4 regions of the Pradoshia sp. Z6_59 genome follow, and region 4 is predicted to be linked to each of the others. Evidence: riboswitches for the same ligand, from Rfam matches in the RefSeq annotation. Region 4 holds a riboswitch; each other region holds the start of a gene.

Region 1 (5,803 bases), on a different contig from region 4:
CGTGGCAACCAGGGTGGAGAAGGAGAGGAAGATTTTGCAGGAGAAGATCGTTGGGATGCTATTGCAGGTTTTGAACTTTTAAAACAACATCCAAAGGTTAATCCTAAAAAGGTTCATATCTTTGGATTTTCTCGAGGTGGGATTATGGCACTGTGGACAGCTATATACTGCCAGGACGCTGCTTCACTTGTCACGTGGGGTGGAGTTTCCGATATGGTCCTGACTTACATAGAGAGAATTGATTTAAGAAGAATGCTGAAAAGGGTCATTGGAGGTACGCCAAATAAGGTGCCGGATGAATATAAAGCCCGTACACCCTTGTATGAAATTGAAAAAATACCATGTAACGTTCTAATTATTCATGGTGAGAAGGATAAGAACGTTTCGGTTGAACATGCCAATCTATTAAGAACCAGGCTGCAGGATCTCGGTAAGAGCGTCGATGTGTGGTACCTTAAGGACTATACACATTATTTTCCTCCGAGAATAAATCGGCAAATTGTCTCGGATTTAACGAAATGGATGAAAGAAGCCGCTTCAAATGATACCATTGAAATAAATAAATGAAGCAGGGGAGTGAGAGAATTGGGTATGCCAATGGAATTGAATACTCTTATTGTGACAAAGGCTAATGAAAAAAGGGTTGAGGAAAATCTATTTGTCCTAAAAAAAGAAGGATACCGCTTATATCCAATTGAGATTCCGATTGATATCCGAAAAACTCTGGATGGGGAATCGAGAGGAACGGCGCTGATAAAAAAAGTGGAATGGGAAAATAACTGCACAACCATTACATATGAGTTAATTTCCTTAAATTCCAGTAACTAAATTAAATAGAAACTAAAGAAAACAAACCTTCATCCAGAACTTAATTGGGCGGTGGGTTTGTTTTTAAATTTAGATAAAAATAAAATAGTGCCTCAGGAAGGCCAATTCTTTTTGGCTTCCTAAGACACCGCTAGTTCCTTAAAAGGTAATTGGACCACCTTTAGATTCAATTTCAGAACTAATATTCTTAAATTCCTTGAAATTTTCTCTGAATTTATTTGCAAGCTCATTTGCCTTTTTATAATAGGCTTCTGAATCCTTCCACGTTTTTTGAGGCTGTAAAACTTCATCCGGTACTCCGGGTACATGTAAGGGAATCGCTAAGCCGAATATTCTGTCTTGTACCGTTTCAATATTGGCTAGTTCTCCTTCTAATGCAGCTTGAATCATCAAACGTGTATAAGAAAGCTTCATTCGGCTGCCTGTTCCATATTCTCCTCCAGTCCAACCGGTGTTAACCAGATATACCTGAACTTGATGCTCCTCAATATTTTTGCCAAGCATCTCAGCATATTTTGTTGGATGTAATGGTAAGAACGGTGAACCGAAGCAGGTAGAAAACGTTGCCTGTGGTGAAGTAATTCCGAGTTCAGTTCCTGCCAATTTACTCGTATAACCGCTTAGGAAATGATACATTGCCTGTTCTTTTGTTAACTTGCTGATTGGAGGCAGAACACCAAAAGCATCAGCAGTTAAGAAGATGATGGTATTGGGATGGCCTGCTATACTTGGTGTGACGATATTCTGCATGGCTTCGATTGGGTAAGCTGCCCGGGTATTTTCAGTTAACATTCCATTATCATAGTCAGCAATTCTCGTATCTTCGTCTACAACTACATTCTCTAGTACAGAACCAAAGCGAATGGCATTAAAAATTTGAGGCTCTTTTTCCTCTGTGAGATTGATGCATTTTGCGTAACAGCCGCCTTCAATGTTAAATACCCCATCAGGAGACCAGCCATGTTCGTCATCACCTATTAGGCGGCGATTTGGATCGGCTGATAAAGTAGTCTTTCCAGTACCTGATAGGCCAAAGAAAAGAGCTACATCTCCCTCAAAACCTACATTTGCTGAACAATGCATAGAGAACACATTATTCTCAGGCAGCAGGTAATTCATGATTGAAAAAATGGATTTTTTCATTTCACCTGCATACTCAGTGCCTCCAATTAAGACCACTTTTTTTTCGAATGAAATGATGATAAACGTCTCAGAGTGTGTACCGTCCACAAGAGGGTTTGCTTTAAAACCTGGTGCTGAGATAATAGTAAACTCAGGCGAATGGTTTTCAAGCTCATCTTTAGTGGGGCGGATAAACAACTGATGTACAAATAAATTGTGCCAGGCATATTCATTGATTACTTGTATAGGAAGGCGGTAGTCTGTTGCAGCTCCAGCAAACCCATTAAATACAAATAATTCATCTCGTTTTTCGAGGTAATCGATAACTTTATCATATAATTTAGAAAATGCATCTTCAGATATTGCTTGATTGACGCTTCCCCAGGCTATTTTATCTTTAGTAGCAGCTTCCTCTACAATATATTTATCCTTTGGGGATCTGCCGGTATATTTACCTGTTTCAGCTTTAATAGCTCCAGTAGATGTGAGGATGCCCTCTTTTCTGGTTAATACTTTTTCAACTAGTTGTGGCACTGAAAGCTGAATGTGAATATTATCATGAGTAAGTAATTGTTTCAATTCATTGGAAACTCCTACACTGTTCATAAGGTATCATCCTTTTCCAGAATTTTGGTAAGTATATTATATGGAAATTAGTATAACACATTTAATTGATTTATCCATACTAATTGTGTTAATTTTCAAAACAATTGATTAATATAGTATATAAGAATAACTATTATTATTTTCCATAGTGAAAAAAACAGTGATGTTAGTCAACCTTTATGGATAAATAACAATGTTTATTTATTTGAATATTCGTAAATTAATTATATCAATATCATAATAGAAATGCGAATCTTAAGGTCGGAATGTGTTTCTTTTAGGAAAGGATGAAGCTCCAGGTCTATCTTAACAATATATTCCTGCTTATTTATTGACAGAAAATGATGGATAAGATATTATATACATTTGATATGGATACTCTTATCAAGACTCGGTGGAGAGACGAGCTCTATGAAGCCGGGGCAACCTGCAGTTTGATTCCTTTAATGGAAATCACGCAAAGGTGCTAACTTGATGCAAGGTTATAATGCCTTGAACGATGAGAGTGAAAGGCCGATTTCTGAGACTCAGACCTTTCCTCTTTTCTTTATAAAGGGGAAAGGTCTTTTTTCGTATAATCAGGAGATAATTAAAGATAATGAGTAGCCATAAACAGGGAAACTGAAGGAGGAAATATACATGTCTAATAAAAGACATTTGTTTACATCAGAATCTGTAACAGAAGGTCATCCGGATAAAATTTGCGATCAGGTTTCTGATGCCATTTTGGATGAAATATTAGCAAAGGATCCAAATGCAAGGGTAGCCTGCGAAACATCTGTTACCACTGGATTAGTTTTAGTAGCGGGAGAAATCACTACTTCTACGTATGTGGATATTCCAAAAATTGTACGTGACACAATCAAAGGGATTGGTTATACTCGTGCAAAATATGGTTTCGATGCAGAAACATGCGCTGTCTTAACCTCTATTGATGAACAATCTGCAGATATCGCCCAAGGTGTAGACCAAGCTTTGGAATCAAGAGAAGGCACGATGTCAGATGAAGAGATTGAAGCAATTGGGGCGGGAGATCAGGGTCTAATGTTCGGTTTTGCCTGCAACGAAACAGAAGAATTAATGCCTCTTCCTATTTCTCTTGCTCACCAATTATCTCGAAAGCTGGCTGAAGTTCGTAAACAAGATGTTCTGCCATACTTGCGTCCTGATGGAAAAACACAAGTCACAGTGGAATATGATGAAAACAAAAATCCGGTTAGAATTGATACAATCGTAATCTCTACTCAACATGACGCGGATACAACACTGGAGCAAATTAAGAAAGACTTAAAAGAACAAGTAATAAAACCGGTTGTTCCAGCTCACCTTATTGATGAACAAACTAAATATTTTATTAACCCAACGGGCCGTTTTGTTATCGGAGGTCCACAAGGGGATGCAGGCTTGACTGGCCGTAAAATTATCGTAGACACGTATGGTGGATATGCACGTCACGGTGGTGGAGCATTCTCTGGTAAAGATGCTACAAAGGTAGACCGTTCTGCTGCCTATGCAGCCAGATATGTAGCTAAAAATATTGTAGCAGCAGGTCTTGCAGATAAAGCAGAAGTTCAGCTGGCTTACGCGATTGGTGTAGCTCAGCCAGTATCTATATCCATTGATACGTTCGGTACAGGTAAAATTGAAGAGGAAAAATTAATTGAATTAGTACGTGCTAACTTTGATCTGCGCCCTGCAGGAATCATAAAAATGCTTGATTTAAGACGTCCGATTTATAAACAAACAGCAGCTTACGGACATTTTGGACGCAATGATTTAGATCTTCCTTGGGAGAAAACGGATAAAGTAGAAGTACTGCGTACGGAAGCTAACATCTAAGATAAACAGCATAAACATTTCTAGAAAGAGGGATAAGCCCTCTTTCTTTTTTTGTCTAAATATGGTAATATTAGGAAACTATGAAATCGGGTATAATGGATCGTATTTTGTCGGGACGCTAGCTTATATCTAAAATCTAATTCTTTGATATTTTTAAATGAAAAACAGTCGAAAGTAAAGGTAGTGAGTGAATAATAATGTGTGGATTTGTAGGATGTATGCATGATCACCAACAAGCGAATCAGGATTCAGAACTAATTAAAAGTATGAATGACTTGATTACGCATAGAGGGCCGGATGACGAGGGGTATTATATAGATGAACATATCCAGCTTGGTTTCAGAAGACTAAGCATCATTGATATTGAATGTGGACATCAGCCCTTAACGTATGAAAATGAACGCTATTGGATTGTTTTTAACGGAGAAATATACAACTACTTGGAATTGAAAGTAGTGCTTGAAAAGGAAGGCATGGCGTTTTCTACAAATTCAGATACTGAAGTAATCCTGGCGGCATTTGTTCAATATGGGGAAAAGGCAGTTGAAATGCTTCGTGGGATGTTTGGGTTCGTGATTTGGGATAAACAGGAGAAATCTGTTTTTGGTGCCCGTGATCCATTTGGGATTAAACCATTTTTTTATAAGGAAGATGGGGATAAGACTTATTTTGCCTCTGAGAAGAAAAGCATTATATACGCTTTAGAAAAACAAGAATTGGATCCTGTTTCTTTGCAACATTATCTTACCTTTCAATTTATTCCAGAACCAGCGACGATGACAAAGAATGTGAAAAAATTATTGCCTGGACATTGCTTTACAAAGAAAATTGGAGAACCTATGGAGATCCGTCAATATTGGAAAGCTGAATTCAAACCTATACTGCGCAGTGAACCAGATTGGATTAAAGAAATTCAAGATGTGATGTATGACAGTATTAACATGCATATGCGCAGTGATGTACCTGTTGGTTCATTTCTTTCCGGTGGAATTGATTCCACAATCATTGCTTCCATTGCTAAAGAAATTCATCCTGGAATTAAAACATTCTCAGTTGGATTTGAACAGAATGGTTTCAGTGAAATTGATGTTGCTAAAGAAACGGCTGACAAGCTTGGGGTAGAAAATATTAGCTATATTATTTCACCGCAGGAATATATGAGGGAACTGCCGAATATCATGTGGCATATGGATGACCCGTTGGCAGATCCCGCTTGTGTGCCTTTATATTTCGTGGCAAGGGAAGCGCAAAAGCATGTAACGGTTGTTCTGTCAGGTGAAGGAGCGGATGAATTATTCGGAGGATACAATATTTACCGTGAGCCTCAATCCTTAGCCATGTTTAATACAATTCCTGTACTTATGAAAAGAGCGCTAAAAAGAATTGCTGCCATGATGCCTGAAGGTGT
Region 2 (5,803 bases), on a different contig from region 4:
GGATAAGGTCTTGGTGGTGGGTCCCATTGAGCCTGCGACAAAGCGAGGGCTGTCAGGACTGTCAAATTGTTCAGCTGCTTTTCGAGCCAATTGAGCTGATTCTTTATTCAGCTGATATGCCAGGTGACCAAGATCATATTCATCCAGTACAATTGGCGTTGCCCCGAATGTGTTTGTTTCAATAATATCCGCCCCAGCTGCCAAGTACTCTTCATGAATCAATTGGATTACATCCGGGCGGGTTAGAGTTAAGTACTCATTACACCCATCGTATTGTTCCCCGCCAAAATCATCCTCTGTTAATTGATGTGCCTGAATCATGGTTCCCATTGCTCCATCTAGAATAACTATTCTTTCAGCCAATAACTCTTTCAATTTTTCTGTTCTCATGATAGATGCACTTCCTTATTTACAACTGATTTCTGTTCTTTGATGTACCGAACCAAATTCCCGCTTAATTCATATTTCATAAAAGGTGTAATAATATAGATCCCGTTAAATAGTTCACTTGCCGCGTCCACTAATTCTTTTGAAATGGCAAAGCTTTCGCGAGCACAGGCTTCCTTATCCGCTCCGGCTCTTTCCATCGCCTCTCTAACATGAACCGGCAAGGAAATACCCGGCACTTCATTATGTAAAAACTCTGCATTTCGGTGACTCGTTAAAGGCATAATGCCAATAAATATCGGCTTTGTTATATGCCTGGTTGCCGCGTATACTTCCTCTAATTTTTCAATACTAAACACGGGCTGGGTTAAGAAATAATCAGCTCCAGCCTGAATTTTCTTTTCCATTCGCTGTACGGCTTTATCTATGTACTTTACATTTGGATTAAAGGCAGCTGCGATATCGAAATTTGCCCGGCTACCCAACGATTTTCCAGAATAAGAGCGCCCCTCATTCAATTGCTTAATCAATGAAATCAGGTCCATGGAAGAAAGATCATATACTGAAGTTGCGCCCGGAAAATCACCAATTTTCGAAGGATCCCCAGTCACTACCAACACCTCTGATAATCCAAGGGAATGCATGCCCATTAAATGAGACTGTAAGCCAATCAGATTATGATCCCGACAAGTTAAGTGAACAAGAGGCACCGTATTTAATTTTGATTGTAAAATCGACGCTACCGCAAGATTGGATATTCTCGGTGACGCCAATGAATTATCCGCAAGTGTAATCGCATCGGCACCTGAATCTAATAGATAGCGACTTCCTATTAAAAAATCCTCCAGGCCGAACGTCTTTGGCGGATCCAGCTCCACGATCACCGTCGTTTGTTTTTTTGCCTTACCTAAAATTGTATCTGGACCTTTTCGTTTATATTGAATGATTTCATATGATATAGGCTGATGCTTCGGCTTGGCTACAAAATCTTTCACCTTTACAGGGTGAAGATCTTCGATTCCTTTACGAATGGCCTGAATATGGGCAGGAGTTGTACCACAGCATCCACCTAACAGCCGGACCCCCTGCTTCACAAGCTGCCTTGAACTATTAATGAAATAATCCGCTTCTGTCGAATAGACATATCTTCCATCTGATAAATCAGGTAAGCTGGCGTTTGGATATGCTGCATAATAGGTATCTTCTAACACAGGTACTTCTTCGTAAGAGCGAATCATATGATAAGGACCCATCCGACAATTGATGCCTACCACATTTGCGCCTGTTTTTTTCATTAGAGAAAACGCCTCACTGACATGCATTCCATTTTGCAAAAGGCCTGTTTCATGCAGAGATATATTCGCGATAAGAGGAAGATCACTCATTTTTCTAGCCGACTCTATCACCGTTAATAATTCGTCTAAATCATAATAGGTTTCAAGTAAAATGCCATCCGGCTTTTCATCCAATAAAGCGGTCAGCTGTTCTTCGAAATATCCCTTAATTTCAGTCAATATTAATTCTGATTTCCTGAAGCTCCGCAAGCCGCCAATTGTCCCGATAACAAATGTATTTGGATCAGCTGCAGCTTTCGCTATTTTCATTCCGGCTCTATTAATTTGAGAAACTTCCCTTTCAAGGCCATAGCGCTTTAATTTATGAAAATTTGCACCGAATGTATTCGATTGAATCACATCAGCACCAGCCTCAATATAACTTCTATGCATCTTTTTGATCTGATTGGGGTTTGTCAAATTAAGCTCTTCAAAGCAACTATCAATTCCAAATGAATATAAAAGTGTTCCACTCGCTCCATCTGCGACGAGAATTTTTTCATTTAACGTTTCCAAGAGTTTCACTGTCTTTCCCCCTAATTAGTTGGTTAATCTCTCTGATGAGGAAAACAGACTAATAGAAAAGAGCTTTCATCATGAAAGCCCTCTTTCCTAAGGTCTCTCATCTCTCAAGCATTGCTTGCTGGAATTAGCACCTTGGATTACCATCCAGGTTGCTGAGATTTCAACGGGCCAGTCCCTCCATCTCTCTAGATAAGAATATGAAATTATATATTTACTTAATTTACTATAAATTTTCAGTTATTTCAATCTATTTTGATAATTAATCCAAAAGAGTTAACGATTTAGTATTTTGGGTATGTATGGGGTAGGAGTGATGTTAAATGAAGGAAATAATAACGAATCAGTTTAAAAATCCAACTGGTGTCCTCGGAAAGATTGCAGGTAAAATAATGGCCTACGAAAATGAGGAATTATATGAATGGACATTTGATCAATTGTCTATTACCCCAAATGACACACTGCTTGAAGTTGGTTTTGGCCCGGGTGAAGGAATGCATATGCTTTTTAAGAAGCACCCTACCGTTCAAATTGATGGTGTCGATCCATCAGAAGAAATGGTGAACAATGCGAGCAAGCGTAATCAAGAACAACTCAAACGCAATCAGCTTCGTTTATTCAATGGAACTGTTCTCGAGATTCAGAGTCCAATGGTGTACGATAAAATATTCAGTGTAAATAGTTATCCATTATGGGAAAATCAAGAGGCTTGTATTCAAAAAATACATTCTTTATTAAAAGAGAATGGAAAACTGACTATAACCGTACAGCCAAGGCAGGAAGAAGCAACTGAAGAACAGGCTTATGCCTTTGCTGATGAGATTAAAGAGGTTCTAAACAAAACAGGCTTTAAATCTATTAAGGTTCAAACAAAACCGCTCAAACCGTGCTTATCTATTAATGTCACAGCCATCAAATAGACTTTTTTGTGAGTATTAGAAGTTCCAATCAAGCCTATGCCACTCTTTCTATCTGACCCTTTTGAACCAATAAAAACCATAAGCTGCTCCATCAGTTTTGATTGAATTTCTATTATTTAGGGTATATTATAAACATATAGACATATATTAAAAACCAGAGAGCTGGATACTCCCTGGTACAACTAATAGCGAGTGGTATGCAAATAGCTTAATTCTTAGAGGAACCACCCTTATGCTTTGGTCGGCGCGGGGTGGTTTTTCGTTTGCCCTTAAGCCGAAGATTGGCGAATCGCGTGGCGATGCCGGCAGCAAGGGTCGTGAAAAAGATCATTGCTACATCTTTTGCCAGAGCTATTAGAAAATCCATACGTATATCACCTCCCTTCTCCTTTATATAAGGAAAAGAAGGTGCATACCACCCGCACCAAGTAGTTGTATGAAAATTATACCATATATGTTATTGATAACATAATGACCCTGTTGGTCTTTTTAAGGGAATTAAATATCCTTAATCCTTGCTAATGAATCCCTTTTATTTACTCCCCTTGCTTACTTATGCCAGAATATTTTACTTTATAAATTATCACAACACATATTTCCTTAAATAACCTTTTGCCACAGACCGCCAGGATTTCCAGAAAAAAAAGCCGTCCATAAGCCATTATGGCTTACCGACAGCCCCTATTACGATTTCGAACCTTTTGTTTTTCGATATTCCCCAAATGTAAATACAGTTGCAATGATAGCAAGCCATGCACATCCTGCAATATACCCTGCAATGACATCGCTCGGATAATGGACACCCAAGTAGATTCGGCTGTAACCAATCGTTAAAATCATAAATATACAAATCGCATAGACAGCCAATCTGATAGGCCGATTCTTCGTGATTCTGGTAGTTATGATCATAAGTGCGCCGTAAAGGATAAAGGATGACATAGCATGACCGCTCGGAAAGCTGAAGCCATTTACCTCGATCAATGGATTTAATGTTGGTCTCTCCCGCTGAAAAATCCATTTTAAGTAATGGTTAACATAACCGCCTGATAATGTCGTGATGATTAAGAATATGACACTTACTACACGTTTTTTAAATAATAAAAACACAGAGAAAAGGATAACCAATAGAATATTCCCATCCACTGATCCAAGATTAGTTATAAAGGTAAGGACTTTTGTGCTTAAGTCATTAATACTCCCCTGCACAGCCTGGATGATGGTCATATCAAAATGATAAAGCTCATTCCCATTTATGTCCTCTGCAATATCTACGAAAAGGATGGTACACACAATAAAGAGGGCGATTAATACGAAAAAGGTGATTACATGAACATTTAAAAAGGTATTTGTCTGCTTCTTCATTTTGCCCTCCTATCCCGATATGATAATGGCTCAGCCTAATTTAGATTCTACATATGCTTTAGCATGTTGTTGGAATGCTGAATAAGCCTCTGCTTCTTCTCTATAGACTTTCCTTTCTCCAAAGCTAACATGTAGTGGTTCCAAATTTAATTGAATAACTGTTTCATACTCATACGTTGCATTGCCAATCAAATCAATCCACGTTTTATCTGGCAAATCATGAACCTGGCACAAGACCATTCCGCCTGGATTATAGACGTGCAGAACTGCTTCATCAGCCAACTCATCAATCCATTTTGTAACTAGACTTGAAGCTGACATTGCCGTTCCGCATGCATCCGTAAAGCCAACTCCTCGTTCATATGTGCGAACAAAAATGGATTCTTCCTCCAGACGGGAAACGAAGCTGACATTCACACCATCTGTAAACCAGTCATTCTTTCCATTCAGCATAGTTGCAATTTTCTCTTGTTTATCCGAATGGATTACCTCTTTATCAACGAGACTGATCAGATGTGGATTTGGAACTGACAGAGTTGTGAACGTAAGATCCTCGTCTATAAACGGCAGGCTTTGATTGATGATTTCGTCCATTTCAGTATTCATTGGCAATGCACTCGTTGCCTTGATAACCGGAGATATTTCGACGCGGTATGTAGGGATATCCTTATACATGTCCGGCTCTTTTGCGACCTGCAGGATAGCTTTCATCGTTTCGATCAGCAGATTATTTTTCTTCAATTTTTCTTGAACATACCGGCCTACACAACGGAGGCCATTCCCGCACATGGATGCTTCAGAACCATCTGCATTAAAGACTCTCATTCTTGCATCTGAGGCCTCACTGTTCAACACAAAGAGAATTCCATCTGCTCCCTCAGTGCCCGTCCGCTTGCACATATTTATAGCCAATTGGCCTCGTTCTTCATCTGTTAATGGTAACTCGGTATCCATTTCATCAATTAAATAAAAATCATTGTTGGAACCATGTACTTTAATTATCTTTATATCCATTCTCCTGCTCCCTTCAAACAACTTCTCTTCACTATTTCACCATTATAAAACATATTGTGCAACAAGCTAAAGTTTAGCGATGTTTATAGGAGTGGTCAGTGGTTTTGCTGCTGAAGGTAATCCAGGCAAAAACAATAGCCTATTCTCTTTTCATCCTCTGTTGCTCCTTCCGTAAATGTCAGGAGAGGTGTATTGGGATCCAGAAAATGTTTACTGTAGTATGCCGGCATCCATCCACAGGAATAATGCACAATTTTCCGCTCA
Region 3 (5,803 bases), on a different contig from region 4:
AAGTTCTTACCAGCTAACTCTTTCACTCTTTCAATTGCTTCCACATGACTATTGAAGAAATTATCCAGCACTACAATATCATAACCCGCTTTTAAGAATTCAACTGCCGCATGGCTGCCTATATAACCGGCACCACCTGTAATGAGTATGGCCATCCATGATCCACTCCCCTGTTTCATCCGATTGGTAATCAGAAACATGCATATGCTAATTTTACCTTATTTAGGATTATGTGGTATTTAATTTCTTTATGAATTAAAAATATCAAAAGAAGAACAGGGTAGTGGATACTCACAATTTATATTGTCGTGAGTCGATTTTTAGGCTTGTTTTAGAAATCACCTGTTTTAGCTTTAAGGAATTCATCCTTAATCTTTTGCAGTAAAAACTGATCTGTCAGAAGGCGATAACCTGTATTAGCCAAGGCTTTTGCACCAGTAATGACAGCTTGGTCTCCCAACTCTGATATAGCACATTCTCTAAACTCTTCTGTGTGGGCTATTAAATCATTCGGGCCAATTTTGATATAAGGATGAGCTGTCGGAACAACATGGCTTACATTTCCTGCATCTGTTGAACCGGATGCATTCCGCGTACCTTGCACAACATCCTCACCTAGAGCTGCCAGTTCTTCTCGTAGTACCTCATCAAGAGCCGTGTTCAGAACGAAATCATGAACTTCATTTTGAAATCTTTCTATTTTCACATTAGCTCCGGTTGCCAACGCCGCACCTTTAGCAATCTGACTAATCCTTTCCGATATTTCCTCACAACTTTTCCAGGTTGACGCTCTAATATAGAATCTTGCAGAGGCATAATCAGGAATGATATTAGGCGCATCTCCTCCATTTGGAATAATGCCATGAACCCTTATATCTGTCGGCAGCTGCTGTCTCAATGCGCCAATCCCATTAAATAATTGGATGACCGCATCAAGTGCATTAATCCCTTCCTCTGGTGCTGCTGCAGCATGCGCCGGTTTCCCATAAAAATGAAAATCAAGGGGATTAACAGCCAAGAAAGGCTGAGTTGTTCTCGTTTGACCAGAAGGATGAATGATAATAGCTGCATCCACACCGTCAAACAGTTGATGCTTTACATAACTGCCCTTCGCACTTCCATTTTGTCCCCCTTCTTCTGCCGGGGTACCGTAAACAAGTACCGTTCCCCCTATTTCCTCGAGTACTAAACCAAGCGAAATTCCAGCTGCTACACTGGTGATACCAATGATATTATGGCCGCACGCATGGCCAAGACCAGGAAGCGCATCATACTCGGCAAGAAAAGCTATCGTAGGTCCCGGCTTTGAGGATGACTTCCTCGCTATAAATCCAGTTTCATGGCCAGCAATATCCTGTGTTACCTCAAAGCCCGCATCAATTAATACCTTGGTCAGTGTTTCAGATGCAAAGAATTCCTCATTCCCTATTTCTGGATTTTCATGAATTTGGTGGCTTATATTTATATATTTGTTTTTCTGCTGATCTATATATTCATTGATAATATCTTTATGAAAAATGCGACCTTCGTTTTTAATCATTGCTCTGCCTCCAATCTCTCTAATAATCTTATACCTATGTTAGTATCCGAAGTAATTCATTGATCGACTGCCGGGCTGGTCCAGGCATCCTGATAATTAACCAATTCTTCTATTGAAACAAAAGCCGGAATGGTATTCCCTTTAAATGTTTTAAGGATAAAATCCTCCACTTCCTCGGAATGATAAATATCTGCCAGTTTTTTTAGCTCTGCGCGGTCTTTATCCCCCTTTTTTACAGCGATAATATTAATATATGGTTTGGCCGTTGCACTTTCATGGAACAAGGCATCCTTTAATGTCAATCCTGCTTCAACCGCAAAGTTATTGTTAATAATCGATGCATCTACATCTTCAAGAAAACGCGGTGTATTCCCGGCAGCCACCAGTTCGAGTTTAATATTTTTTGGATTGGATTTAATTTTTTCCAAAGAACCTATTCCATCAAAATTATCTGTCAGTGTAATAAAGCCAGCCTCCTGCAAAAGAAGCAGCGCCCGGCCAAGGTTTGTACCTTCATTAGGAACAGCAATTTTAGCCCCATCAGGCAATTCCTTTAACTCCTTATGCTTATTTGAATAGATCCCCATTGGCGCAATAACAGTAGAGCTGAGTGGCTCAAGATCTAACTTTCTCTCCTCCACTTGTTCTTCAAAATAAGAGATTGTTTGGAATGCATTAGCGTCCACTTCGCCATCATTTAGAGCTGTATTCGGCAAAATATAATCACTGAACTTTACAAGCTCTATATTGAGCCCCTTCTCCTTAGCAAGATCAGCAATATAATCCCATATTCTTGTGTCCCCGCTGCTCACTCCAACCTTAATGGTGGAGCTGCCCTCTTTTGCACTGCCTTTTGAATCGCTCCCACATGCTGCTGTTACGACAGTACATGCAATTATTAAAATAGTAAGAAATAGTTTTTTCATTTTGTCCATCCCCTTCTTTATCATCGTCTTCTTATTTTTCTAGCGAGCATATTGCCTATGGATTGTAAAAGCTGCACAATGATCACCAGTGCTGCAACAGTTACAATCATGGTGTTAGTGTCGAATCTCTGATAACCATAGGTGAGGGCGAGATCTCCAACCCCTCCAGCACCAACTGCCCCTGCCATTGCTGAGGCTCCAACCAGTCCAATAGTCGCTGTTGTAAAGGTTAAAACAAGAGAGCTAAGCCCCTCGGGTATTAAAAACCGAAAAATAATCTGCCATTCAGTCGCGCCCATTGACTGAGCTGCTTCAATAATTCCCTTATCAACTTCCAATAATGAATTTTCAACCAATCTGGCAATATAAGGACCTGCATAAAATACAAGCGGTACAATGGCGGCATTCGTTCCAATCGCCGATCCAACAACCAATCGTGTAAATGGAATCAAAGCCACCAATAAAATAATGAAGGGAACCGAGCGTAAAATATTAATGATTGGGTTCAATATATTAAACACCCACTTATTCTCCAGAATGTGACCCTTTCTCGTTATGACGAGTAAAATCCCTAAAGGCAATCCAATCACGGCCGCGAATAGTAAGGAGAAGAAAACCATATAGAGTGTGTCACTGAATCCAATCAGTAACTGTTCAAGTGTAATTTCCATTCCTAAAAGCTGTTCATTCATGATAGCTTAACCTCCTGCAAGAGCACATCCTCACTCTCTATGTATTGGATCGCCTTCTTTATTTCTTCTGTTTCACCGATGACCTCAACGATTAAATTCCCAAAAGGGGTTTCCTGTATTTCAGAAATATTGGCAGAAAGAACACTTAAATGGACATCAAAACTTTTCGCCACTGTTGAAAGTAGATGCTTGCCAGACGAAGATCCCAAAAAATTAAGTTTCCAAACTGCTGGTTTATTCTCCTTTAAGGATTTCAAAAAGCTCTGCGGAATCTCGTCGTGAATGACTGTTCTAACAAACCGCTTGGCAACCTCAGTGGTTGGCTTGGAAAAAATATCAAGAACAGGACCCTGCTCAACAACCCTCCCATTTTCCATGACAGCGACCTTATTGCATATCTCTTTAATCACCGACATTTCATGTGTAATAAGCAAAATTGTTATATTGTATTCTCGGTTTATTTTTTTCAATAGCTCTAAAACATCCCTTGTCGTCTGCGGATCCAATGCCGATGTAGCTTCGTCACATAGCAGGATAGATGGGTTCGTGGCCAGAGCTCTCGCAATTCCAACCCTCTGCTTCTGTCCACCTGACAATTCATCCGGGTAACTTCGACCCTTAGCTGATAACCCCACGAACTCCAGTAATTCTCGAACTCTATTTTGAATCGTTTCTTTACGAACGCCGGATAGTATCAATGGAATCGCTACATTATCAAATACCGTCTTAGATTGAAGTAAATTGAAATGTTGAAAGATCATCCCGATTTTCTTTTTCTCTGCCCTTAATTCCTTTGCTTTGAGACTGGCAAACGATTTACCATTCACAAGGACCTCCCCCTCAGTAGGCCGTTCAAGCATATTAACTAAACGCAAAAGTGTACTTTTCCCGGCCCCGCTGTATCCTACCACTCCAAAAATATCCCCTTTTTCAACCGTTAAATGAATGCCTCTCAGAGCATCTACGCTTTGACCATTTGCTTGATATGACTTTTTTATGTTTCGAAACTCAATCATGTTCTCTCCTCCAGGTCTAAAAAATTCGAAATGCAAAAAGCCCCTTCTGTCATTAGACAGAAGAGGCTTTGTATGAACATATACATAAAAAGACAAGTAGAAATATGTTCGCTTAAAGCTTCCTCTTATCTCTCAAACAGATGTTTGTTGGAATTAGCACAGTATTTTTACCATAGTAAAAATCCGCTGCCGAAGTATCATAGGGCCAAATCCCTCCACTTCTCTCGATAAGAATCGCTTGCTATTCAATTAAATTTGATGTTTCCAACTATATCCTATCTTGTTTAGCAATGTCAATAATAATTTATAATATTTAAAATATTTTTGATTTATAATAAAGAATACCCTAAATCAAGTTACAGCAACTAAAATTCATGAATATTTCCAATTCATGAATCATTGTGGTTAGTTATTCGTATAGGATATTAAGGGAAATTATGAAAAAAATAAGGAGGGGTACTTTGTGGGAAATATCTTCATCTATTCCATTATCATTGGGGTTATATCGGCACTTATTCTTGTGCCATTCAAAAATAATGAAAAATTACGTATCCACATGAAGGGGAAAACAAGGCTACTTGTTTTTGTCAGTTTAGCTGCATTAATCACAATTGGAGCATTTTTATTTTATTACTTCACCCTTTTGGATCAAACTATCTCCTCTCTTTGGATTTACGTCATCATACTAACTCTATTGGGTTCAATGATTGCTACGGGTATGGAGAGAACTATTAAAGGTATTTTATTTGCAGGTAGTTTGCTTGTCGGCCTCTATTTTTTAACAGCATTTCTGTTTAATGCTGATGAAAAGTATACAATAGCCAAAATGGACGTCAAAGAAGAAATACAAACATTTGATGAAAATAAAAAGCCGGCCAGCGTGCCTCCTCAATACGCCCGCAATAAAATGAAAAAAGCATTTGGCCAGGTACCAAATACGAGCTACTACGAATTAGGAAATTTGCAAATCCAAAAAGTAAATGGTGAGTATGTTTATATTGCTCCAGTCGAATTTTCAGGATTCTTCAAATGGCTGAAAGGGAAAGTAACTCCTGGATACTTTATATTAAGTGCCACAGATTCATCAGCCAACCCTAAATTTATTGAGGCAGAAATGATCTACACTCCTTCTGCATTCTTCAATAAAGAAACAGAGCGCCGTATTCGTCTACAGTACCCATCCTACATATTCTATGGGGATTCACAGCTTGAAGTAGATGATAATGGCACACCATTTTATATTCGTTCTTATGGTGATTTTGTCTCTGCCAGAAATGGCTTCCAGGTAAAAGGTGTTGTAGTGATGGATGCCAAAACTGGGAAGTCCAACTCTTATACCCTTTCTGAAGCGCCTGAATTTATTGATGGTTCGGTTGCACCAGAGGTCGTCAGTACACAAAACAGCTACTTTGGAAATTATATTCATGGATATTGGAATAGCCTGTTTGGAAAATCAGATGTTAAACTGCCTTCTGATGAGGGTACCGAGGCGAATGTAAGTCCGATCTTTGATGAAAATGGAGATATGTATTATTTCACTGATTTCACGAGTCCTAAAGAGGGCGTCGATTCTATGCTCGGCTATGCGCTCACAAATTCCAGGACGGGTAAAGCTGTCTATTATACAGG
Region 4 (5,803 bases):
TTTTTCATATTTTTTCCTCTCCTTACACAGTTATTTTCTTATTTAATAAATAGCGGCTGAGTAAAATGGAAATAATACCTAAAATACTGACTGTAACGCTTTCAATGATGATTAGCTCAGATGTATAAACGTAATTACCTAATCCTAATAATTCAATTAAAATAATAGGTGCTACTAATACAGCTACAACAGCTACACAATACAGAATGCCAAGAATAATCCCTTTCCATTTGAAACTGCGCTCAAGCAATATAACCGTGAACAGGATGCTCAAAGCAATAAATCCTGCACCATAATATAAAACGAATTCTGTGAAGGTAGATGGGAGAATAATCGTAATAAATTGTGATCCCTTGATTAAGCTACCGATAGATACCTCATTTAAATAATCCGCTGATATAAACCATTCCAGAATTTTTGACTCAATTAGAAGGAGGATCAACTGGATAGATACTAGAGAGAGTATAAGTACCATTAGAGTCGTTAATTTTGAAAAATAAATATTCATTCGTGATGTAGGAATCATTAATAAACGATAGATAAAAGAACCTTTACCGGACCAGTCACGGTACCAAATTAGAAAGATATATAAAAAGATGGCACCTGCACATAAGGCAATCGGACCATTAAACCAAATAGAAGTTACATAATTGTCCATTCCGTAATAACCAAATTCATCAATAAAGACTCCTATAGGGACACCATTCGTTAATGACTTATTAGCATCACTCATGTAGATGTTAGCTTCGATGATTAACCCGGCAACCTGTATAATAAAAACAGCAATGATTAATCCAAATAAAATTTTAAAAAATCGATTTAACTCCATATTCACAAGCTTAAAAAAGCGATTCATCCTCTATACACCTCTCTCATCACATCTACGACAGACTTACCTTCGTTATTCCGAACTTCTTCTGCATTAAATTCTTTATAAACGACTCCGTCATTTAACAAAACAACTTTATCAATGAGGTGCTCAATATCGTTGATTTCATGGGTTGTGATGATAACGCCGCGATCTTCAATCAGGTGGCTTGTAAAAACATCTGCTATTTGTTCACGGCTGAAAATATCGATACCGGAGAATGGTTCATCCATAAGAACATAATCAACTTCCAGGGCCAATCCTAATAGCAAATTCACTTTTGCGGTATTTCCTTTAGATAATGTTGAAATCCGTACGTTTTCATCCAATTTAAAAAAGCTTAATAATTCATCGGCACGATCCTGGTTCCAGCTTTCATAAAAATCATTCATAAAATCCATTGCCTCCATAATGGTGAAGTTCGAAAGCATCGTGAACGTATCTGGAATAAATGTGATTTTCTCATACGTATCCTTCGTTCTATTAGCTCCGTTTATAAGAATTTCTCCACCATTAATAGGGGTAAGGCCCATAATGGATTTCATAATCGTTGTTTTACCAACACCGTTTATACCGATTAAACACGTGATTTCCCCTTTGTTGGCTGTAAATGATACTTCATCCAATACTTTTTTTCTTCCAAATTTTTTCGTTACATTTTTTACTTCTAACATGAGATCCCCTCCTTACTCTTGTTCCGCATTATATTTTTCTTTGACAATACTCAACAATTCATCTACGGGTAATTGAATCGGTTTAATTGCCTGAACAAAGGTGTCAACGGCTTCAACTATGAGTTCCTGACGAACGCTTGACAATATGACCTTGTCAGTTGTGACTCGGCTTGGGAAATTCCTTTCTGTGTGAATCAATCCCTGTTCCTCCATTTCCTTATACGCTTTTTGAGCAGTATTGGGGTTTATTTTTAGAAGATTGGCAAGCTCACGTCGAGAAGGAATCTCATCTCCGCTTGCAAGCCGACCGGTAGCTATTTGTTCTTTGAAGTAACGGACAACTTGTAAATATACAGGATCCCGGTTATTAAAGATGATGTTCATGAATTCATCTCCTATGGCTTTTAACCAATTATTAGTGTGTGTACTATGTGGTTCATACACCTGATATGTGTACTATACAGTTAATACACTAAAACTGTCAATAGAATAGTAAAAAATTCCCTGAAATAGTTTTGAAACGTGTAATTGATTTATATAGGTGAAGGCAAAATAATAAGGATTCTCTGTGAAAGGAGTTTACTTATTATGCAGAATACAGGTCTTGTTCTAGAGGGCGGCGGAATGAGAGGATTATATACAGCTGGAGTTCTGCGGTATTTGATGGAACAGGATATATATGTGCCATATACAATTGGTGTTTCAGCCGGTGCATGTAATGGCTCTTCTTATATTTCACGGCAAATAGACCGTAATTATATGGCGAATATTGATTATGTCTCACATCCGGAATACCTATCCTATAAACGTTTTCTGAAAAAACGTGAATTATTTGGAATGGACTTTATTTTCGATAAACTTCCAAATGAGCTGGTTCCATTTGATATGAAGGCTTTTTGTGAAGCAAAGGAACAGTTTGTCGTCGGTGTTACCGATTGTGTCACAGGCGAACCAGTATACTACAGAAAAGAGCACCTTACAAAAGATATTATAACGATTTTGCGCGCTTCCAGTTCGATTCCTTTTTTTGCTCCGGAAATCTCTTATGATGGCAGGATGTTGCTTGATGGTGGAGTTGCCGATCCAATACCGATTCAAAAATCCCAAGCAGATGGGAATACAAAAAATATCGTTGTGCTCACCGGGAACAAAGGCTATATGAAAGCGTCGTCGTTTGATTGGCTTGGAAAAAGAAAATATAAGAACTATCAAGGGCTGCTAAAGGCCCTTCGCAAACGGCATATCGTTTACAATGATACGATCCGCTATTTGGAGGAACAGGAGGAAAAGGGACTTGTCGTTATTATTCGTCCATTAGTGAAATCAGATGTCAGCCGTGTTGAGCGTAACCCTAAAAAGCTGAAAAAGCTATACAATCAAGGATATGCTGAGGCCAAGGCTGCTTATGGAAAAATAAAACGGTTATTGTAATAAAAACCCATCACGTTAAATAGTGATGGGTTAACATTAAGTATGAAATTAGGCTAATTCTGATTGTAAGTAATTCCAGATTAAATGAGCAGTATGTTCAATAGAACTGATATGGGTTCTTTCAAAAGCATGTGAAGCATCAATGCCAGGTCCAATTAATCCGTGTTTGATATCATAACCGGCACGGATGGCAGCAGAAGCATCAGAACCGTAGAAAGGATATATATCTACACGGTAATCAATCTTGTGCTGCTTTGCTAACGCGACTAAATGCTGACGAAGGCCATAATGATAGGGGCCGCTTGAATCTTTCGCACAAATGGAAACACTGTATTCATCCGTAGATTGTCCATCCCCAATGGCTCCCATATCTACAGCCAGGTATTCAACGGTTTCAGCAGGAATATTGGAGTTTCCGCCATAGCCAATTTCTTCGTTATTTGAAATTAAGAAATGAGTTGTATAGGGAAGAGTGATACCTTCTTCTTTTAGCTGTTTAATGATGTACATTAAAATGCCGACACTCGCTTTATCATCTAAATGACGGGATTTAATAAATCCATTGTCTGTCAATTCAACGCGTGGCTCGAAGGAAACAAAATCACCTACGGAAATACCCAAACCTTCTGTATCCGTCTTGCTTTTAGTCACAGCATCAATTCGAACTTCAATCGTTGCATCCTCGCGTTTAATATCCCCCATTTTCTGATAAACATGGACTGAGGTTTGGTTTAATAGTATTGTCCCTGTATACGTTTTCCCTTCAGAAGTATGGATTTTACAATATTCGCCCTCCACAGAATTCCAGCGAAATCCGCCGATCATTGATAATTTTAAACGTCCGCTTGGTTTGATTTCTTTCACCATAGCACCTAATGTGTCTACATGGGCTGTTAGAAAACGGTGCTTTGTATCATCCTGCCCCTTGATTGTTGCCAATAGGGCACCTTTATTTGTTTTTATTGCAGGTATTCCTTGAGATTGTAAAAACTGTGCTACATGATCAATCACTTCCGTTGTATAGCCGCTCGGACTTGGAATGGATACAAGGTTTTTTATGTACTGGAAAATTTCCTGACCATTGGCTTTCATGGTTTCGAATCACTCCTTTTTATGGATAGATTTATTATATACCTTTGTTAAAAAGTTGGACAATAAAGGCAGAAATAACTTGCTTTTTTAGCAGTGGGACTGTAAATTTATAGTTAAATAAATATTCTGAAAAATCTTATCAAGAGAGATGGAGGGACAGGCCCTGTGAAATCTCAGCAACCGCCAATATGGAAAGGTGCTAATTCCTGCAGGAAGAATCATTCCTGGCCGATAAGAAGGAGCTCATTTTAATGAAAAGTCTTCTTCTTGAAGACTTTTTTCGTTTATAAGCCTATTTTTCATTCACTGGCAAAATGAGCAGATTGAGGAAATTCGCAACATATGATGGTGTATAAGAGCCGGACGAAGGTAAATCAGAATAACTGTATTTTGGGGATTAATAAAGAGAGAGGAGTCATACATATGACAACAGTTAAAATTGAAACACTCTTAGCTCAAATAGGCAATCGAAGTGAAACACAAACAGGTACTGTTAATCCGCCAGTTTATTTTTCCACAGCCTATCGCCATAACGGAATAGGGGAATCAACAGGGTTTGATTACATAAGAACAGGGAACCCAACCAGAAAATTATTAGAGGAAGCAATTGCCGAGCTAGAGGGTGGTGAACAGGGATTTGCCTATAGTTCAGGCATGGCTGCCATTCACTCATTGCTATGCTTATTTTCTCCAGGCGATGAAATAGCCGTCTCTGCTGATCTTTATGGAGGGACCTACCGGTTATTTGAACAAATATGGAAGACATATGGCATCAAGTTTACCTATTGCCATACATATGAAGATTTTGCTGAATCCATTACGGAAAATACGAAGGCCTTCTTTATAGAAACTCCGACAAATCCGCTTATGCAGGAAATGGATATTAAAGAAATTGCTCAATTGACCCAATCTAACAATCTACTGCTCATCGTAGATAATACGTTTTATACACCCATTTTACAAAGACCGATTGAGCAGGGAGCAGATATTGTTGTCCACAGTGCCACCAAATATTTAGCAGGACATAATGATGTGTTGGCAGGTTTAATTGTCTCAAAGAGTGCAGAGGTTGGTGCACTTTTAGAGGAATATCAAAATGCCACAGGAGCCGTGCTGCCCCCATTTGACTCCTGGCTTGTGATGAGAGGAATGAAAACATTGAGCCTACGGATGAGGCAGCATGAGGAAAATGCTAAGAAAATCAGCAGATTTTTAAGAGAAAGAGAAGAAGTGACAGATGTCCTTTATCCTGGTAAAGGGGGGATGATATCGTTCCGGCTAAAATCAGAGGAATGGGTCAATCCATTTTTAAAAAGCCTTCAAATCATATCCTTTGCTGAAAGTCTGGGTGGAGTAGAAAGCTTAATGACATACCCTGCTACACAAACACATGCGGATATCCCTGAGGAAGTGCGGACACAAAATGGGGTCTGTAATTGTTTGCTGCGCTATTCTGTTGGGATTGAGCATGCAGATGATTTGATTGATGATCTTATTCAAGCTTTTGAATCATTATCGATTTAGGTTAACTTTACAGGCATTTAGGTGCATCATGAAGCATTCCAGAAGTAATACCTGAAAAGGATAAATCAGAAAATTATGTAAATTAAAGACCCGTTTTGTTATACTAAACCAAAATGGGTCTTTGGGGAGAATGAAAATGGCTGAACAGGTGATTTCTATTAGTAATCTTCAAATGCATTATGGGTCGAAAGAAGTTCTTCGAGGAATTAATCTT

Evidence for each region. Region 4 has a riboswitch for S-adenosylmethionine ahead of AC4D4B_RS17135 (methionine biosynthesis PLP-dependent protein). Riboswitches for the same ligand answer to the same signal wherever they lie in the genome.
Region 1: it holds a riboswitch for S-adenosylmethionine, as region 4 does, so the genes downstream of both, metK (methionine adenosyltransferase) here and AC4D4B_RS17135 (methionine biosynthesis PLP-dependent protein) in region 4, are expected to answer to the same signal.
Region 2: it holds a riboswitch for S-adenosylmethionine, as region 4 does, so the genes downstream of both, AC4D4B_RS01230 (bifunctional homocysteine S-methyltransferase/methylenetetrahydrofolate reductase) here and AC4D4B_RS17135 (methionine biosynthesis PLP-dependent protein) in region 4, are expected to answer to the same signal.
Region 3: it holds a riboswitch for S-adenosylmethionine, as region 4 does, so the genes downstream of both, AC4D4B_RS07120 (methionine ABC transporter ATP-binding protein) here and AC4D4B_RS17135 (methionine biosynthesis PLP-dependent protein) in region 4, are expected to answer to the same signal.

Annotation. Positions count from the first base shown of each region.
Region 1 is NZ_JBZCPP010000020.1:25,011-30,813, forward strand. It holds gene AC4D4B_RS16435 (alpha/beta hydrolase family protein) at 1-567, shown strand, start outside; gene AC4D4B_RS16440 (DUF2584 domain-containing protein) at 586-828, shown strand; gene pckA (phosphoenolpyruvate carboxykinase (ATP)) at 967-2,556, opposite strand; SAM riboswitch class I at 2,935-3,062, shown strand; gene metK (methionine adenosyltransferase) at 3,196-4,395, shown strand; gene asnB (asparagine synthase (glutamine-hydrolyzing)) at 4,593-5,803, shown strand, end outside.
Region 2 is NZ_JBZCPP010000001.1:217,005-222,807, reverse strand. It holds gene metH (methionine synthase) at 1-390, opposite strand, end outside; gene AC4D4B_RS01230 (bifunctional homocysteine S-methyltransferase/methylenetetrahydrofolate reductase) at 387-2,246, opposite strand; SAM riboswitch class I at 2,341-2,442, opposite strand; gene AC4D4B_RS01225 (SAM-dependent methyltransferase) at 2,567-3,163, shown strand; gene AC4D4B_RS01220 (hypothetical protein) at 3,372-3,530, opposite strand; gene AC4D4B_RS01215 (phosphatase PAP2 family protein) at 3,848-4,525, opposite strand; gene dapF (diaminopimelate epimerase) at 4,556-5,539, opposite strand; gene AC4D4B_RS01205 (hypothetical protein) at 5,635-5,803, opposite strand, start outside.
Region 3 is NZ_JBZCPP010000005.1:86,039-91,841, reverse strand. It holds gene galE (UDP-glucose 4-epimerase GalE) at 1-155, opposite strand, end outside; gene AC4D4B_RS07135 (M20 family metallopeptidase) at 332-1,540, opposite strand; gene AC4D4B_RS07130 (MetQ/NlpA family ABC transporter substrate-binding protein) at 1,597-2,466, opposite strand; gene AC4D4B_RS07125 (methionine ABC transporter permease) at 2,487-3,137, opposite strand; gene AC4D4B_RS07120 (methionine ABC transporter ATP-binding protein) at 3,155-4,174, opposite strand; SAM riboswitch class I at 4,297-4,408, opposite strand; gene AC4D4B_RS07115 (YrzE family protein) at 4,638-5,803, shown strand, end outside.
Region 4 is NZ_JBZCPP010000022.1:34,873-40,675, forward strand. It holds gene AC4D4B_RS17105 (hypothetical protein) at 1-8, opposite strand, end outside; gene AC4D4B_RS17110 (hypothetical protein) at 23-856, opposite strand; gene AC4D4B_RS17115 (ABC transporter ATP-binding protein) at 853-1,542, opposite strand; gene AC4D4B_RS17120 (GntR family transcriptional regulator) at 1,555-1,926, opposite strand; gene AC4D4B_RS17125 (patatin-like phospholipase family protein) at 2,131-2,973, shown strand; gene AC4D4B_RS17130 (M42 family metallopeptidase) at 3,022-4,065, opposite strand; SAM riboswitch class I at 4,199-4,303, shown strand; gene AC4D4B_RS17135 (methionine biosynthesis PLP-dependent protein) at 4,489-5,589, shown strand; gene AC4D4B_RS17140 (ABC transporter ATP-binding protein) at 5,720-5,803, shown strand, end outside.